Regions from separate parts of the Exiguobacterium sp. s191 genome, predicted to be linked through region 1. Evidence: predicted binding sites of a transcription regulator. Region 1 holds the regulator's gene; the other holds the start of a gene.
The links. Region 1 encodes LexA, which represses DNA repair genes until DNA is damaged. Its sites were predicted from a motif close to CGAACATATGTTCG; they were not measured.

Region 1 (5,262 bases):
CTGAATGCATGCTTTTAGTTGTTGATCCGAATAGGTAAGATTCATGATACACCCCGCATTATGTTTGTATAGAATAGTGAAAACCCGGTCCCTCTGCAAAAGGGACCGGGTCAATTGTTTTATTTTGATGGTTTGAAGACCATTGTCGCTTCCACTGCTTTTTGCCATCCGGCATAGCGTTGTTCACGATCGTCTTCTTTCATCTCTGGTTTGAACTGGTGATCCAGCTTCCATTGTTTTTTGATCTCCGCTTTATCTTTCCAGTAACCAACAGCTAATCCAGCAAGGTAGGCTGCACCAAGTGCTGTCGTTTCGTTGATTTCTGGACGATCGACAGGAACGCCGAGGATGTCCGATTGGAACTGCATCAAGAAGTTGTTCGCTACTGCACCACCGTCGACACGAAGTGTCTTCAGTTCGATACCAGAATCTTGTTCCATCGCTGTCAACACATCGCGTGTTTGATAAGCGAGTGATTCAAGCGTTGCACGAACGAAGTGTTCCTTATCTGTTCCGCGTGTTAATCCGAAGATTGCCCCGCGTACATCTGAATCCCAGTATGGCGCACCAAGACCAACGAAGGCAGGAACGACATAAACACCGTCTGTTGAGTCGACTTTCGTTGCGTAACCTTCTGAATCTTTCGCATTTTTCAGCATCCGGAGTCCATCACGGAGCCACTGGATCGCAGAACCAGCGACGAAGATAGAACCTTCCAGCGCATATTCCACTTTTCCATCGACGCCCCAAGCGATCGTCGTCAAGAGTCCATTATCAGAAGAAACGGCTTTCTCACCTGTGTTCATGAGCATGAAGCACCCTGTTCCGTATGTGTTTTTCCCTTCACCCGCTTCGAAGCACGTTTGACCGAAGAGTGCTGCTTGTTGGTCACCCGCAATACCAGCGATTGGCACTTCGTAACCGAAGAAGTGATACGGTACCGTTTTGTCGTAGACTTCACTCGACTGACGAACTTCTGGCAACATGGAAGCAGGAACACCTAGGATATCGAGTAACTCTTCATCCCATTTTTGTTCGTAGATGTTATACATCAATGTTCGTGAAGCGTTCGTGTAGTCCGTGATGTGCGTTTTTCCACCAGACAGTTTCCAAACGAGCCACGTATCGATCGTACCGAAGAGCAATTCACCGTTCTCTGCTTGCTCACGTGCACCTTCGACATTGTCGAGGATCCATTTAACTTTTGTGCCAGAGAAGTAGGCATCAATCAGAAGTCCTGTTTTGTCGCGGAACTTCTGGTTCAAACCTTGTTCTTTTAAGTCGTCACAGATACCAGACGTTTGACGCGATTGCCAAACGAGTGCGTGATAGACCGGTTTACCTGTTTCTTTGTTCCAGACGACCGTCGTTTCACGTTGGTTCGTGATGCCGATTCCAGCGATTTGCTCAGGTTTGATATCTGCTGTCCCGAGTGCTTCGGCCATGACGGCAAGAATCGAACCCCAGATTTCGTTTGCATCATGCTCGACCCAGCCTGGTTGTGGGAAGTACTGTTTGAATTCCCGTTGTGCCGAGTTGACGATTTTCCCATCGTGATCGAAGATGATTGCACGTGAGCTTGTCGTACCTTGGTCGAGTGCTAGGATATACTTGTTTTCCATTTCGAAATCCCCCTTGAGCGGTATGTGTTAGTGAGACGTGATCTTAGTAGATCAATTGATAGATGAACACGGCAATCGCTCCACCGATGATCGGACCGACGACAGGAATCCATGAATAGCCCCAGTCAGATGAACCTTTATTCGGAATCGGTAGGATAGCGTGCGCGATACGCGGTCCAAGGTCACGAGCCGGGTTGATGGCATACCCTGTTGTACCACCGAGCGAGAGACCGATGACGACGACGAGTAAACCGACGATGAGTGGTTTTAAGCCATCTCCGAACGTTGTTAAACCGAGTGCCAAGATACCGAAGACGAGAACAAATGTCCCGATGATCTCAGAAATCAAGTTCGACGGCGTATGACGAATCGCTGGACCTGTTGCGAATACACCGAGTTTTGCAGCTTGATCATCAGTCGCTTCAAAATGTTTCATGTAATGAAGCCAAACGAGAATGGCGCCGATGAAAGCTCCGACAAGTTGTCCGGCAATGTAGATCGGAACGTCTGCCCACGGTAGGTCAGAGTTCAAAGCAAGTGCGATCGTCAATGCGGGGTTCAAGTGTGCTCCACTTTCAGCAGCGACGAATGCTGCTGTCATGACGGCAAGACCCCAAGCGAACGTGATGACGATCCATCCGCTGTTTTCCGATTTCGTCTTTTTCAAGACGACACCGGCGACGACTCCATCCCCGAGCAGGATGAGGATCATCGTACCGATCATTTCCAATACAAAGTTATTCATGCAAAAACCCTCCCTTTGGATTAAAGCAGATAATGGCCTTTCTACTTTAAATTACTCCGAATTGAGAACGTTTTCAATACATATAATTGAAATATAGGAATGGAAATTTTTTATTTTGATGTTTAAAGATACGAAAAAGTGGATAAGAAAACACCTCATTCTGCTTGCAAGCAAGCAAAAGAGGTGTTACCGACGACGTTTTTTTCTTTTTTTAGGTCGAAACCAACTGCTGGAATAATCTAGTAGAATATGAATCGTACTCGCCACCATGATACCGACGACGAATGCAGGCAAGGAAGCGAACCACGAATCAATCGTAGCAGAATCAAGAACCTGAAAATATAGACTTAAAAATAGTAGCGGAATCAGAATCGCAGCACTATAAAGAAGCCGGATAATGTCTCCGATGATCAGTCCATGTGACCAGATCGAGCGATGGGGCATGATTTTGACGTACGGCATCCAAAGGACTCGAAATGGTCCAAAGCGATAATACGGTTCTGACTTTAAATCGAGGTCGGGTGACAACCAAAGGGTACCGACAGCGATACCGATGGCGGTTGGTAACCAATCGGTTTGTTGCGTTGCGACCGAATACGCAACGTAACCCGTCAGTGCGACGGTATTGACGGTATCATGTACATTTCCTGAAGGCATGAAAAAAGACCAGTCGTAACTGGTCCCTCCGTCAATGAATCGTCCGATACACGCCGATTACCTTACCAAGAATGGAGACATTATCGAAATACATCGGATCCATCGAGTCATTTTCTGGTTGTAGACGTACCTGTTGATCTTCTAAGAAGAACCGTTTCACCGTCGCTTCGCTATCTTCGGTCATAGCTACGACGATTTCTCCGTTTTCTGCTGTGTTTTGTTGGCGCACGATGACACGATCGCCGTCTAGAATACCTGCGTTAATCATCGATTCACCATCGATCATCAACATGAAGACCGTCTCATTTCCTACATAATGTGCAGGGAGCGGGAACTGTTCTTCGATGTTTTCAATCGCTGTAATCGGAAGACCCGCTGTGACTTTCCCGATGACGGGAACATGGACGATGGCTTCCGTGATTTCTTCAGGCTTATCAAGCAATATCTCAATCGCACGTGGTTTCGTCGGGTCACGGCGAATCATTCCCCGTTTCTCGAGTCGATCCAAATGACCGTGTACCGTCGAGCTAGACGCGAGTCCGACTGCTTCTCCGATTTCACGAACTGATGGTGGATACCCCTTCAGTTTCACTTCAGAGACGATGTAGTCGAGAATCTCTTGTTGGCGCTTAGACATTTTCCGCATACGAATTGCCACCTCTTTCTGGATTGAAGTTTGAAATGTAAGAATATATGTTTCTAGATTCACTATAACATAGAACAAATGAGCGTACAAACAATTGTTCGACATTTTGTGTTGACCGAACACGGGTTCTGTGTTTATTATGAGTTATGCGAACAATTGTTCCGCGAACATTTATTCTAACTCATTCATTTCATATTTGGAGGGATTCATGATGATTCATACGATTCGTACTCATGCTTTTTCAATTCTCTTCTATGCATTAAGTATTGCCTTCGTGATCTTTTTACTCACACCACGCCCGGATGAAAAAGTGGCGCAACTGATGACAGCTTCCGTTACGGTCGATGAGAACGCTACAGTCGAACAAATCGCTGAAGTCTACAATGATGGTTCGATGTCAGATGAAGAGTACGTCAATTGGTTGATTAAAAATAATGATGTTGAAACAAAACACGTCATCTCAAAAAGCAAAATCGTTGTACCAATCGCACAACAATGACAAAATGGAAAAGTTGTGAAAGAACGAACAGGGATGTGAGGTACGATGAAGGTCGTGATTTATTGTCGGGTGTCGACCGAAAAAGAAGCACAAGATAGTTCGATTGAACGCCAACGGATGGAGCTTTCGAAGGTCGCGTCTCAAAAGGGTTTTGATGTCGTAGATGTCGTCTCTGAAAAAGAGAGTGGATATGACGTCGATCGGGAAGGGATGCTGACGGTTCTTGATCATGTAACACGTGATGCGGTAGATGCGGTCCTCGTGACAGATGACACACGGATTGGTCGAGGGAATGCGAAAATCGCTATTTTGCACACGTTTAAGAAGCACGGTGTTCGGTTGATGACACTTGATTCCGATGGAGAATACCAGCTTGCGGATGCAGAAGCAATGGTCCTTGAGATTGTCTCACTGGTGGAAGAATATCAACGGAAACTGCATAACGCAAAAATCGCGCGCGGCATGCGGCGAGCTGTTGAACAAGGCTTTCGCCCGGAACGAAATCTGAATCGCCAAGGAGAGAACGCTGGGCGTAGTCGAAAGGACGTACCGATCGAAGAAATCGTACGTCTTCGAGAGCTCGGACTGACGTTTTCAGATATCGCCATCACCTTGCGTGGTATGGGACATGATATTTCAAAAGCAACGGTCAATCGTCGATATCTTGAATACCGCGAACTGACACCTAGCCCGGAATGAAGAGCAAGTTACCCGTCGACTGACGCGGTTAACTTGCTTTTTTTTATAGCCTCTTTTAAAGTAAGGATACAATTGAACAACTCAAGTTTGAGTCGTACAGAAAGAGGGATTCCATGTTATCACAAGAACAATTAGATCGAATCAATGCATTAGCGAATAAATCAAAAGTCGAGCCGTTATCAGAAGCCGAAACGGCAGAGCAAAAAGAGTTACGTGCAGCGTATCTCGCAGCATTCCGTGGATCGTTCAAAAACCAACTCATGGGCATGAAAATCGTCGATGAAGAAGGAACGGACGTAACACCAGAGAAATTGAAACAAGCACAAGAAGAAGAACGGAATAAACAATAAAAAATAGCCTTCTATAGGACCACCCGAGAAGTAGGTGTCTAATA
Region 2 (5,262 bases), on a different contig from region 1:
CCGTTGAGTATATCATGTAGTATGCACATCGTCCCTTTCGAAAACAGGACGATGTTTCTTAAGTGAATCTTAAACATATCAATGCCTGATTTTCGGCGACATGATGACCGGACAAGTCGGTATACTAAGGACAAAGGAGGGGAAGGCGATGGAACATCACACGTATTATGAAGCGCTCGTTCGCCGGGACGCGACGTACGAAGGAACGTTTTTTGTTGGTGTCAAGACGACCGGCATCTTTTGCCGTCCGACGTGTCCGGCACGAAAACCGAAAGCAGAGAACTGTGAGTTTTTTGAGACGGCGCAAGAGGCATTACTTGCCTCTTATCGACCGTGCCGTCGTTGTCATCCGCTTGCTTATCCCGGAGATCATGGTACGATTCAACGCTTGATCGAAGCGGTCGAGGCAGAACCAGACAAACGATTCAAGGAAGCCGATTTTCGAGCACTTGGTCTCGATGAATCAACGGCACGCCGCCAGTTCAAGAAACGCTTCGGAATGACGTTCGTCGCGTATGCCCGGGCACGACGGATGGGGCTTGCGATGAAGGAGATCCGGACCGGTAAGCCGATCATCGAAGGACAGTTAGCTGGAGGTTATGAATCGAGTAGTGGTTTTCGTGAGGCGTCAGCACGGATTCTCGGGCAGGCACCATCGCGCTTTGACGGGCAGGTCTTACGCGCGAAATGGCTTGATACACCACTCGGTTCGATGCTGGCGATTGCCGACGATCAACTCTTACATCTGCTCGAGTTCGTCGACCGACGTGGACTGGAGCGGGAAATCGAACAATTGCGTTTAAAAGCGCGCGCTGTCATCGTTCCCGGGGAATCACCGGTCTTTGGACAGATCGAAGCGGAGCTCCGTCGTTACTTCAAAGGAGAGCCGGTATCGTTTCAGACGCCACTGATGCGGTACGGAACACCATTTCAACGCCGCGTCTGGGAAGAACTCGAGCGGATTCCGAGTGGGGAGACGATTTCGTACCAAGAGCTGGCGATCCGGATCGGTCAACCGACTGCTGTTCGTGCCGTCGCACGAGCGAATGGAGCAAACCAACTGGCAATCGTCATTCCGTGCCATCGGGTCATTCGGACGAATGGAGATTTAGGTGGATACGCGGGTGGACTCGCACGCAAGGAAACATTGCTCAAACTGGAGCGCACACAGAGAGGACTGGATGAAGGATGAGTTTGATTAAAGATGTATTTTCACCGAGTTGGCTCGACCGCTTAGGAGCAGCGGTCAACGTACCGGATTTTCGAAGACAAGTCGAGCAGGGAGACTGGGAAGAACTCGCGTTTAAACAACGCGTCCGTCGTGTGGCGGAGACGCTAGAGACGATCTTGCCACCGTTTCCGGATGCAGCGGGGGAGCTAGAGCGACTCGCACCGCAGTTTACCGGGCTACCGGGAATTGTTTTTCCAGAGTATGTCGAACGAACGGCAGACCTTTCTGATTGGTCGCTTGCGTTAGCGACACTTGCCAAGTTGACGCCGCATTCGACGTCGGAGTTCGCCGTTCGTCGCTTTTTACTTGTTGATCAGGAACGTTATCTTAAGCAGGCACTCAAATGGACAACATCAGACGATGAACACGTCCGGCGCTTAGCGTCCGAAGGGACACGACCACGTCTACCGTGGGGACAAGCGATTCCACGTCTGATTGCTGACCCGCGTCCAGCATTACCGATTCTTGACGCCTTACTACAAGATCCGTCCCTCTACGTCCGAAAAAGCGTCGCCAATCATTTGAATGATATTTCAAAGACACATCCGGAATACTTGATCGAGCGAATCGAACGTCACTTAGGAACAGATCCGAACACGGACTGGATTTTACGCCATGCTTCGCGGACGTTACTGAAGCGCGGAAACCCTGACGTGTTGCAGTTGTTCGGACACGTTACGCAAGGTGAGGTCGCGGTGACGGACTTGGTCGTCTCACCGGTGACGATTGGTCAGGAGTTACAATTTTCGTTTCAAGTGCACAGTTCCGTTGAGCAACGTCTACGTCTTGAATATGCGATCGATTACGTCAAACAACGTGGAACGAGTCGGAAGGTGTTTCAACTGCGGGAGCGGGAAGTCAAAGGTGTCTTACAAGTCGAACGACGCCAATCGTTTCGGAACATGACGACGCGTGTCCATTATCCCGGGACACATACATTGACGATTTTGATCAACGGAGAGGCTTACGTGACAGCAACGTTCGAGGTCGAGGAGGAGAGCTGAATGAAAGGACGACATCCGGATTTTACGACGTCACGCCTGTTTGTCGAAGCAACGGATGAAGAATCGGGTTGTAAGTGGACGCTACATGCGTTACGTGAGAAAACGATCGTCGGGACGATTACCTTCACATGGAATGGATCGATCGGAAACTTACGTTACACGATGACTGATGAGGGTGATCAGCAAGGATATATCACAGAAGCGTTGACGTCGATTTTGTCTTATCTCGCACGGACGTTATTACTGACGCGTATTTACGGCGAAGCGGGCAGTGCGGCGGTCTGGCGTCGGAACGGATTTCAGTTGCAAGCGAATCGATATGCACGCGAACTCCATCACTAAAGCCCCGCCTGCTTGAGCAGGACGGGGCTTTAGTGATTAGACCGTTGTTTTGGACCAGTTGAAATGATCGCAAATCGTTTCAGCACTTTCACGTGCACTTAACTGTTCCGTATCGAGGAAGAGATAGTTGACGTCCGGCAATTCGCCTGGCAGCGAACGTGTCCGATATCCGTCTGCCGTCTCACGTAAGTCCTGTTCAGAAGCAGCGAGATCGCGCTTCGTTACTTTATGCGTCAATCGGTTTTCCGTTGTGTTCCGATGCAGGCGTGTTGCGACCGGCGCATCCAGTTCCACGATATAGACGTCAGCACCTGCTTGTTCGAATAATTCGACCGTCTCTTCGATGAACTCGAGACCACCGCCTTCGACGCCGAATAGACAGAGAAATGTAAACAGGACACCTTCAAGCGAACTGTTCGCCATTTCCTTGAACATTTCGCGGCGGATCGTATCCTTTAGACGATGGTGTGCGGGTTCTGAGAAATCAAAATAAGGCAATAACAGGTCGATCGTCTGGTGGTTATGGAAGACTTTCATCTTCGTCAACCGTTCGATTTCCTGACCGATCGTCATCTTTCCGACCGCTTGCGGACCAAGTAACAAGACAAATTTCATGGACGAACCTCATTTCCTTTTTCTGCTAATAATAGCACATTCCGACGAGTGACATCACTAGAACGTTTGTTCGTAATTTGATATAATTCAGGTATGAAGTCCCGTCGTGTCCTTGTCTGAAGGAGGACAATCATGCAAGAACAATGGAAAGCCGTCATCGGCTATGTAGGTATATATGAAGTCTCATCACTTGGTCGCGTAAGGTCGCTTGACCGGACGATCGTGACGTGTCGCGGTGTCCAGCAACGCCGAAAAGGTGTCTTGCTCCGTCCACGGCTCAATCGGGAAGGATACCGCAAAGTCACGCTCTATCAAAGTGGTCGAGGAGAGCGGATGCAGGTCGGATTGCTTGTCGCACAAGCCTTTCTGACGACAGACGTCACGGAAGCGCAACTCGTCCGGCGCAATGGTAAACGGGCTGACGATCAGTTGTCGAACTTAGAAATTCTGCCTTCAATCGATCAGCAGTATAACGAACTACTTGGTGAGTTTGATCTCTTGTTAAATCAACATGTGACGCTATCACCGTTTCAGATTCGAACGATTCGCGTGCAGTACGAAAAAGGGAAAACAATTCGTCAATTGGCAGAGCAGTATCAGGTGACGGAGAACCGGATTCGCAACATCATCGATAAGAAGGAAGCACGTTATATCGGCTGAGCCCAGAATAAAGGAGCGTTTACCAGAGATGGTAGGCGCTCCTTTGATTTAAGACGATTGTTCGCCGGCACGAACGGTCTGTTGCAACGAACTGATGCGCGACTCGAGTACCGCACTATGTGTCTTCAGTTCCGTCTGCTGGGTGACGTGGTGTTGCATCTGTTCTCCAAGCACCTGGCTGTAGGACGAGAGCTCCGACATCAACTGTTGAACAGACTGTAGATGTTCCTGCATGTTCGACTGAACATCTGCGACGATCTGGCGTTGGTGTTCCACGGTACCCAGTGTCGTCTCGATCGTCGTCGCTTCGGTCAGCATCTGTTTTAAATGCTCCGTTGCCGTCTCGAGCTGTTGCGACGTCGAAAGAAAACGTTCCGTCATTTGCGAGAGTGCTTGTTCGACTTGATCGAGCCCCGCCGTCCACATCTGATTGACCTGCCGAATATGGTCCGTACTCGTCCTAATATCGATCGCTAGTTTTTCGACCTCCTTAGCGACGACCGTGAAGCCGCGACCAGCTTCTCCGGCACGGGTTGCCTCAATCAGCGCGTTCAGCGACAAACGGCGTGTCTCTTCAGCAACGCGCTGGATGTGCGAAATCGAGGTATCCATCTGCTGCTGTAGATGTGAGGTCTGTTGCAAAATCTGCTCTGTCGTCGCGGATTGTTCCTTCAGTAAGTGGCTTTCCTCTTGTAAGGTTTCGAGGGTCGCATGATTCGTCTGGACGGTCTGTTGAAAACGGGTTACGGCATGTTGACTGTTCAGAAGTGTCGTTTGCATCTCGCTTAACGCATCGTGTCCTTGGGCAGTCAAACGTGTTGAAGCGACGATCGTCTGATCCATCTGCGTCGATTGCGCAAGTAAAGAACCGGCGACTTCATCGACGGCTTGGACCGATTGATCCATCGCGGATAAGCGCGAAGAAAAGTGAGGCTGGACGGATTCAAGTTCCTGACTGGCTTGTTGCATCTCCGTCGTTAAGTCATTAATTTGTTGCATCAACTGATTGTATTGAAACGTCAGCTGTTGTAACTCAAAGGTCGTCGTCTTGAGCGTTAATGGACGATACGATCGCTTCGCATGCGCTTCTTCAATCTGTAAGGCGAGTTTCGATAACGGTGCCAGTTGGCGTTGAATCCGCCAGCGGATCAAGAGGCTGATGCTGACAAGTGTGACTACGCTCACCCAGACGAGTGTCCAAGCTAAATCTCGAGCAGGAGCGATTAATTTATCACGGTCGGTCGTCAGTAAGATGACGTCATCGAGTTCTGGAATCGTCATTGCGACTAGAAACTGGTCTTGATTCGAAAAGGCATATGTACGCGCATTTTTTAAGTGCTGTAGTAATTGTTTTCGTTTGGTTGGTTCGAGTGTCAGCGGTCGGAACGCCTCACTCGTGTTCAGGCTTTG

Region 2: a site for LexA is predicted at 3,252-3,265, ahead of KNQ09_RS12555 (NUMOD4 domain-containing protein). Genes of this name have one in related genera too.

The regions. Positions count from the first base shown of each region.
Region 1 covers NZ_JACSNC010000001.1:432,344-437,605, forward strand. Annotated here, with positions in the region: gene KNQ09_RS02205 (hypothetical protein) at 1-45, opposite strand, end outside; gene glpK (glycerol kinase GlpK) at 120-1,622, opposite strand; gene KNQ09_RS02215 (MIP/aquaporin family protein) at 1,666-2,367, opposite strand; gene KNQ09_RS02220 (metal-binding protein) at 2,554-3,024, opposite strand; gene lexA (transcriptional repressor LexA) at 3,056-3,670, opposite strand; gene yneA (cell division suppressor protein YneA) at 3,882-4,169, shown strand; gene KNQ09_RS02235 (YneB family resolvase-like protein) at 4,215-4,868, shown strand; gene KNQ09_RS02240 (DUF896 domain-containing protein) at 4,982-5,218, shown strand.
Region 2 covers NZ_JACSNC010000002.1:176,755-182,016, forward strand. Annotated here, with positions in the region: gene KNQ09_RS12535 (bifunctional transcriptional activator/DNA repair enzyme AdaA) at 149-1,192, shown strand; gene KNQ09_RS12540 (DNA alkylation repair protein) at 1,189-2,235, shown strand; gene KNQ09_RS12545 (GNAT family N-acetyltransferase) at 2,236-2,577, shown strand; gene KNQ09_RS12550 (AAA family ATPase) at 2,614-3,192, opposite strand; gene KNQ09_RS12555 (NUMOD4 domain-containing protein) at 3,325-3,852, shown strand; gene KNQ09_RS12560 (methyl-accepting chemotaxis protein) at 3,901-5,262, opposite strand, start outside.